Regions from separate parts of the Streptomyces sp. C1-1 genome, predicted to be linked through region 1. Evidence: riboswitches for the same ligand, from Rfam matches in the RefSeq annotation. Region 1 holds a riboswitch; each other region holds the start of a gene.
The links. Region 1 has a riboswitch for cobalamin ahead of ACQF4J_RS17155 (ribonucleoside-diphosphate reductase subunit alpha). Riboswitches for the same ligand answer to the same signal wherever they lie in the genome.
Positions count from the first base shown of each region.

Region 1 (2,233 bases):
ACACGGCGGACGCGGGCGACCCGGGCGTCCAGGTGGAGCTGCCGTCGGCCACGGCGGGGACCTCGCACTAGGCGCTGCGGCACACGATCTGCGGGCCGTCGGAGAATCCGGCGGCCCGTTGTCGTACCCGTGCGGCAGACTCGGGCCCATGGACATCCTGATCAGGCCGGTGGAACCCGGTGAGTTCGGTGCCCTCGGCGAGATCACCGCAGGGGCCTACGTCCAGGACGGCCTGCTGGCCTTCGGCGAGAGCGACTGGTACCTGAAGGAGCTGCGCGACGTCGCCAAGCGGGCGTCGGCCGCCGACGTCCTGGTCGCCGTCCGCGACGGCAGCCTCCTCGGCGGCGTCACCTTCGTCCCCGCCGGCGGCCCGATGGCCGACCTCGCCCGCCCCGGCGAGGCCGAGATACGCATGCTGGCCGTGGACCGCGCGGCCCGCGGCCGGGGCGTCGGCGAGGCCCTCGTACGGGCCTGCGTCGACCGCGCGAGAGCCTCGGAGTGCACCGGCGTGGTGCTGTCCACCCAGCGGAAGATGCACGCCGCGCACCGCATCTACGAACGCCTCGGCTTCCTCCGCGCGCCCGGCCGCGACTGGAATCCGATCCCCGGCGACACGTTCACGCTCCTCACCTACGAGTTGGCGCTCTGACACGCTCCGAAGTCGCCGCGACACAACATATGGGGGTGCTGTTCTCACCCGACACAAGATGTATGCTCATGCTCGCTGTCGCCGCAGGGGAATCCGGTGTGAATCCGGAACTGTCCCGCAACGGTGTACTCATGCGCTTTCATCCGCGTATGGGCGTCAGTCCGAGGACCTGCCGACAGTGCGCCCGGCCGCCGTGGCCCGGGCGCCATGACGTCCGGGCCTCGTGGAATGGGCCGGTGGACGCGACGCCCCGTGCGCTCGTGAGCTGCCCCCTGCCCGCAAGGCCCCGTGCCGAGCGAGGGAGAGCCCCACGTGACCATCGCGCCAGCCGATCCGGCTTCAGCGGCGACGGAGACCGACGGTCCCGGAACCGCACTGCTGCGGACCCTGACCGAGCTCACCGCCGACCTTCCCGACGCCGACCCCGGCCGGGTCGCCGCCGCGGCGCTGCGCGGCCGGTCGGCGCACGCCGACGAGGCGGAACTGCGCGAGCTCGCCACCGAGGCGGCGGCGGGCCTCATCTCCGAGGACCCCGCCTACAGCAGGCTGGCCGCCCGGCTGCTGACCATCGGCATCGCCGCCGAGGCCGCCTCGCAGGGGGTCACGTCGTTCACCGGGTCCGTCGCCGTCGGGCACCGCGAGGGCCTCATCGCCGACCGCACGGACCGGTTCGTACGCGTCCACGCCGACCGCCTCGACGCGCTGATCGACCGCCGGGCGGACGACCGGTTCGGCTACTTCGGCCTGCGCACCCTGCACAGCCGCTACCTGCTGCGGCACCCGATCACCCGCAAGGTGATCGAGACGCCCCAGCACTTCATGCTGAGGGTCGCCGCCGGACTCGCCGAGGACGACAGCCGTCGCGCCCTGGACGAAGTCGCCGCCCTCTACGGCCTGATGAGCCGTCTCGACTACCTCCCCTCCTCCCCCACCCTCTTCAACTCCGGCACCCGCCACCCCCAGATGTCGTCCTGCTACCTCCTCGACTCCCCCAAGGACGAGCTGGACTCCATCTACGACCGCTACCACCAGGTCGCCCGCCTCTCCAAGCACGCCGGCGGCATCGGCATCGCCTACTCCCGCATCCGCGGCCGGGGTTCGCTGATCCGCGGCACCAACGGCCACTCCAACGGCATCGTCCCGTTCCTGAAGACCCTCGACGCCTCGGTCGCCGCGGTGAACCAGGGCGGCCGGCGCAAGGGTGCCGCCGCGGTGTACCTGGAGACCTGGCACTCCGACATCGAGGAGTTCCTGGAGCTGCGCGACAACACCGGCGAGGACGCCCGCCGCACGCACAACCTGAACCTCGCGCACTGGATCCCGGACGAGTTCATGCGCCGGGTCGACGCCGACGAGCGGTGGAGCCTGTTCTCCCCCGCGGACGTGCCCGGGCTGGTGGACCTGTGGGGCGAGGAGTTCGACACGGCGTACCGCGCGGCGGAGGCGGCCGGACTGGCGCGCAGGACCCTGCCCGCGCGCGAGCTCTACGGCCGCATGATGCGCACCCTCGCGCAGACCGGCAACGGCTGGATGACCTTCAAGGACGCGGCCAACCGCACCGCCAACCAGACCGCCGAGCCGGGT
Region 1 is NZ_CP189826.1:3,802,347-3,804,579, forward strand. Features, by position in the region: gene mctP (monocarboxylate uptake permease MctP) at 1-71, shown strand, start outside; gene ACQF4J_RS17150 (GNAT family N-acetyltransferase) at 149-649, shown strand; cobalamin riboswitch at 712-840, shown strand; gene ACQF4J_RS17155 (ribonucleoside-diphosphate reductase subunit alpha) at 962-2,233, shown strand, end outside.

Region 2 (2,233 bases), 3.9 Mb from region 1:
GACAAGAAGGCCGAGGGCAAGGCCGCCGCCAAGGGCTACCGCGCCGGGCAGGTCGCCTCGGCCGGCCTGGTCTCCCTGGCGCACGGCACGAACGACGCGCAGAAGACGATGGGCATCATCACCCTCGCCCTGGTCGCCGGCGGCGTCGTCGCCCCCGACTCCGACCCGCCCACCTGGGTCATCCTCTCCGCCGGTCTCGCCATCGCGCTCGGCACCTACATCGGCGGCTGGCGCATCATCCGCACGATGGGCAAGGGCCTGACCGAGCTGCAGCCGCAGCAGGGCTTCGCCGCCCAGACCAGCGCGGCCACGGCGATCCTGGCCTCCTCGCACCTCGGCTTCTCCCTGTCCACCACGCACGTCGTCTCCGGCTCGGTGATGGGCGCGGGCCTGGGCCGCAAGGGCGGTGTGGTGCGCTGGTCGACCGCGACCCGCATGCTGGTCGCCTGGGTCCTCACCCTCCCCGCCGCCGCGCTCGTCGGCGCGGGCGCCGAGTCCGTGACGGACCTCGGGGACTGGGGCACCGCCGTCGTCGCCGTCTTCCTGGTCGCCGCGAGCGCCGCGATCTGGAAGCTCTCGCGCCGCGAGGTCGTCGACGCGTCCAACGTCAACGAGACCGAGGAACCGCCCGGCGTGGTGACCACCGCCATCGCCGCCGTGACCCCGCCGCCCGCGGGCACCGTGAGCGAGGAGCTGACGGCCACCATCTCGGCGCCGGCCACGACCACCACCACGACCGCGGAGCCGGCGGCCCCGCCGGCCGCCGTCTGAGTCCCGAGCATCCGGTAACGAAGGAATCAGCAGCATGAAGATCGACTGGGCAGCTCTGGGCTCCGTCTTCGGCGTCAGCCTCGCGGTCACCGTGGGTCTCGTCGCCCTGTTCACCCTCGGCGTGATGGGCCTGTCCCGCCGCGAACGGGCCGTGGCCGAGGGCAACTCGGCGACGCTCGCGGCGACCGGAGCCTACGTGGCCTTCGCGGGCTGCGCGGCGGCGGTCGCGTACGGAATCTCACTGATCATGAACAAGGCCTGAGCCTCGAACGCACCTGTGATGCCGGGACGGAGATCCGTCCCGGCATCACGCGTTCCGGTGACCCCGGCGACCCCCTGCGTGTGGGCCTCAGCACACTCCCGCGCCGCAGGTCAACGGCAAGTTGACTGCCGTTCGGGGGCGTGGTGGACTGCCGGGGCCATGTACGGCGGCAAGGGAGGAAGCCGGTGTGATTCCGGCGCGGTCCCGCCACTGTCACCGGGGTAGGTAGCCCCGGGAGCCAGGAACTCCCACCGCCGGTCTCGTCGAACCAGGGCGCGGACACCCTGAGTGAGGACATATCGCCATGCGCGGCTGCCTGTTGAGGTTCACCACCCCGGCCCTGCCCGACCCCTCGGCGGGCTGAGCCGGTGCGGGCCGATCGCGTCTTCGCGTACGGCGCCGCCGCCGGACTCCTCGGTGACCAGCTCCTCGGTGATCCCCGCCGCGGGCATCCGGTCGCCGTGTTCGGGCGTGCCGCCGGCGCCGTCGAGAGAGTTCTGTGGCGCGACCACCGCGGGTGGGGCGCGCTGCACACCGCCGTGTGCGTGGGCGGTGCCGTGGCCCTCGGTGCCGCGGCACAGTCGCTCGTCCGTCCCTCCCGTGCCGCCTCCGTCGCACTGACGGCCGCCGCCACCTGGGCCGTGGTCGGCGGTACTTCGCTCGCACGGGAGGCCCGCACCGTCGGGCGGGCGCTGGAGGCGGGGGACGTCGAGGCCGCCCGGGCGCGGCTGCCGCATCTGTGCGGGCGGGATCCGCAGGCGCTGGACGCCGACGGGATCGCGCGGGCCGTGGTGGAGTCGGTCGCCGAGAACACCTCCGACGCGGTGGTCGGGGCGCTGGTGTGGGGGGCCGTCGGCGGGGTGCCGGGGCTGCTCGGCTTCCGGGCCGTCAACACGCTGGACGCCATGGTCGGGCACAGGTCGGCCCGGTACCGGCGCTACGGGTGGGCCTCGGCGCGGCTGGACGACGTGGCCGGCTGGCCGGGGGCCAGGCTGACGGCCGGGCTCGCGACGGTCGCCGGGGGCGATCCGGCGGGGGCGGTACGGGCCTGGCGCGCCGACGCCGGCCGGCACCCGAGCCCCAACGCCGGGCCCGTGGAGGCCTCGTTCGCGGGCGCGCTCGGGGTGCGCCTGGGCGGGACCTTGTCGTACGGAGGGCGGGTCGAGCACCGGCCCGTGCTGAACAGGGAGGGGCGGCCTG
Region 2 is NZ_CP189826.1:7,675,470-7,677,702, reverse strand. Features, by position in the region: gene ACQF4J_RS34860 (inorganic phosphate transporter) at 1-771, shown strand, start outside; gene ACQF4J_RS34855 (hypothetical protein) at 806-1,033, shown strand; cobalamin riboswitch at 1,161-1,300, shown strand; gene ACQF4J_RS34850 (cobalamin biosynthesis protein) at 1,402-2,233, shown strand, end outside.
Region 2: another riboswitch for cobalamin. It lies ahead of ACQF4J_RS34850 (cobalamin biosynthesis protein); the one in region 1 lies ahead of ACQF4J_RS17155 (ribonucleoside-diphosphate reductase subunit alpha).

Region 3 (2,233 bases), 1.2 Mb from region 1:
GACGGCAAGCAGGGCGCCGACGACGGCTTCGAGCACGGCGACCTGCCGGCCGGCCCGGACCACGCGGTCATCAAGGACAAGCTGATCGCGTCCTGGAACGGCGGCACGAAGGACTGCACGACCACCGAGTCGCAGCCCCCGGCCACGCCCTCCACGACCCCGTCCACCCCGGCCGAGGAGAGCCCCACCCCGACGCCCAGCGCCTCGGAGTCGACGCCGGACACCCCCGTGGCGTCCGCGTCCACCAGCGTCCCGGCGGCCACGCCGAACGGCGGCGGAGGCGACCTCGCCGAGACCGGCGGCGGCAGCGACTCCGCGATGATCGCCGGCGGCGCGGCGGTCCTCCTGGCCGGCGGCGCGGCGATCGTCGTCGCGAGCCGACGCCGGCGCGGCGCCCGCTCCTGAACCACTCCCGAACGACGGACGCCCCGGGGGTCCCCCGCTCCGGGGCGTCCGTCATGCCCGCACGCCGTCAGGTCGCGTCGGCGGCACAGTGCTTGAGCAGCAGCCGTACGTCCTCGTCGACGACCCGGTAGCGCACGACGCGTCCCTCCTTCTCCCCGGCGACCACGCCGGCCGCGCGCAGCAGCCGCAGTGCCTGGGAGACGGCCGGGTCGTTCATGCCGGTCGCGATCGCCAGGTCCGACACGGCCAGCGGCCCCGTGCGATGCAGCGCGAGCAGCAGGGCCAGCCGCTTGGGGTCGGCCAGCAGGGAGAAGCGGTCGGCCCACGTACGCACATGGGCCTCGTCACCGATGGCGGCGATGGCGTCGCACACCCGGTGGCCGTCGATGGTGCGCCGGTCTGCGCGATCGGCCGGGACGAGATGCATGGGGTCATCCTCGCAGTCCCCGATGTGATCTTGAATACCTGCGCAGGTACGCAGCTATGCAGGGATGCGTACGGTCGCCTACGGTGAGCGGGCCGTGGCGTTCGGGAATCCGGTGCGATACCGGAGCGGCCCTCGCCACTGAAATCGGGGAGTCCCCGTCCCGCGTCCCGCAAGGGACAGCCACTGGTCGTCTCACGACGGCTGGGAAGGCAGGGATGACGGACGCACGACCCGTAAGCCAGGAGACCGGCCACGGCAGCTCACGAAAGATCCACGAGGTGCTGGAGCTGATCGCATGACCCTGCCCGAGAGCAAGGACGTCTCCTTCCGCTGGCGGCGCGAGGACACCGTCAAGACCGCCGGACTGGTGGCGGTGATCGCCGCCCTCCACATCGTCGCCTTCGGAATCCTCTTCCTCCTGGTGGTCCCCGGCCACTACGAGGTCGGCTCCAAGGCCTTCGGCATCGGCCTGGGCATCACCGCCTACACGCTGGGCGTGCGGCACGCCTTCGACGCCGACCACATCGCCGCGATCGACAACACCACCCGCAAGCTGATGGCCGACGGCAAGCGGCCGGTGTCGGTCGGGTTCTGGTTCGCGCTGGGGCACTCCAGCGTGGTGATCGTGCTGGCCGTGATGATCGCGGCGGGCACGCAGCTGGCCGACAAGGTGACCAACCAGAACTCCGGCACCCACCAGGTCCTCGGCTTCCTGGGGACCACGGTCGCCGGCACCTTCCTCTATCTCATCGCCGCGCTCAACCTGGTGGCCCTGGTCGGCATCGTGCGCGTCTTCCGGGCGATGCGGGCGGGCACGTACGACGAGAACGAGCTCCAACGCCACCTCGACTCCCGCGGTTTCATGAACCGCTTCCTCGGCCGACTCACCCGGTCCATCAGCCGCCCCGGCCAGATGTACCCGGTGGGCTTCCTGTTCGGGCTGGGCTTCGAGACGGCCACCGAGGTCACCCTCATGGTGATGGCCGGCTCCGGAGCGGCGGCGGGCCTGCCCTGGTACGCGATCCTCTGCCTCCCCCTCCTCTTCACCGCGGGCATGTGCCTGTTCGACACGCTCGACGGCACCTTCATGAACTTCGCCTACCAGTGGGCGTTCTCCAACCCGGTCCGCAAGGTCTTCTACAACCTGACCATCACCGGCCTGTCCATCGTGGTCGCCTTCTTCATCGGCACGATGGAACTCGCGGGCCTGGACGTCGGCAACATCGGCTACGTCATCGTCGGCCTGTTCGTACTCGTATGGGCGGCCGCACTGGCCTACTGGCGCCTGGCGAAGGTGGAGCAGCGCTGGACGGCAAGAGCGGCCGAAGCGGACTAGGACCGCTCGACAGTCGCCAGATACAACTTCACGAACCGCTCCACGTCCACGTCCAACGCCACATC
Region 3 is NZ_CP189826.1:5,005,227-5,007,459, forward strand. Features, by position in the region: gene ACQF4J_RS22850 (LAETG motif-containing sortase-dependent surface protein) at 1-405, shown strand, start outside; gene ACQF4J_RS22855 (ArsR/SmtB family transcription factor) at 473-832, opposite strand; cobalamin riboswitch at 911-1,100, shown strand; gene ACQF4J_RS22860 (HoxN/HupN/NixA family nickel/cobalt transporter) at 1,128-2,168, shown strand; gene ACQF4J_RS22865 (nucleoside hydrolase) at 2,165-2,233, opposite strand, start outside.
Region 3: another riboswitch for cobalamin. It lies ahead of ACQF4J_RS22860 (HoxN/HupN/NixA family nickel/cobalt transporter); the one in region 1 lies ahead of ACQF4J_RS17155 (ribonucleoside-diphosphate reductase subunit alpha).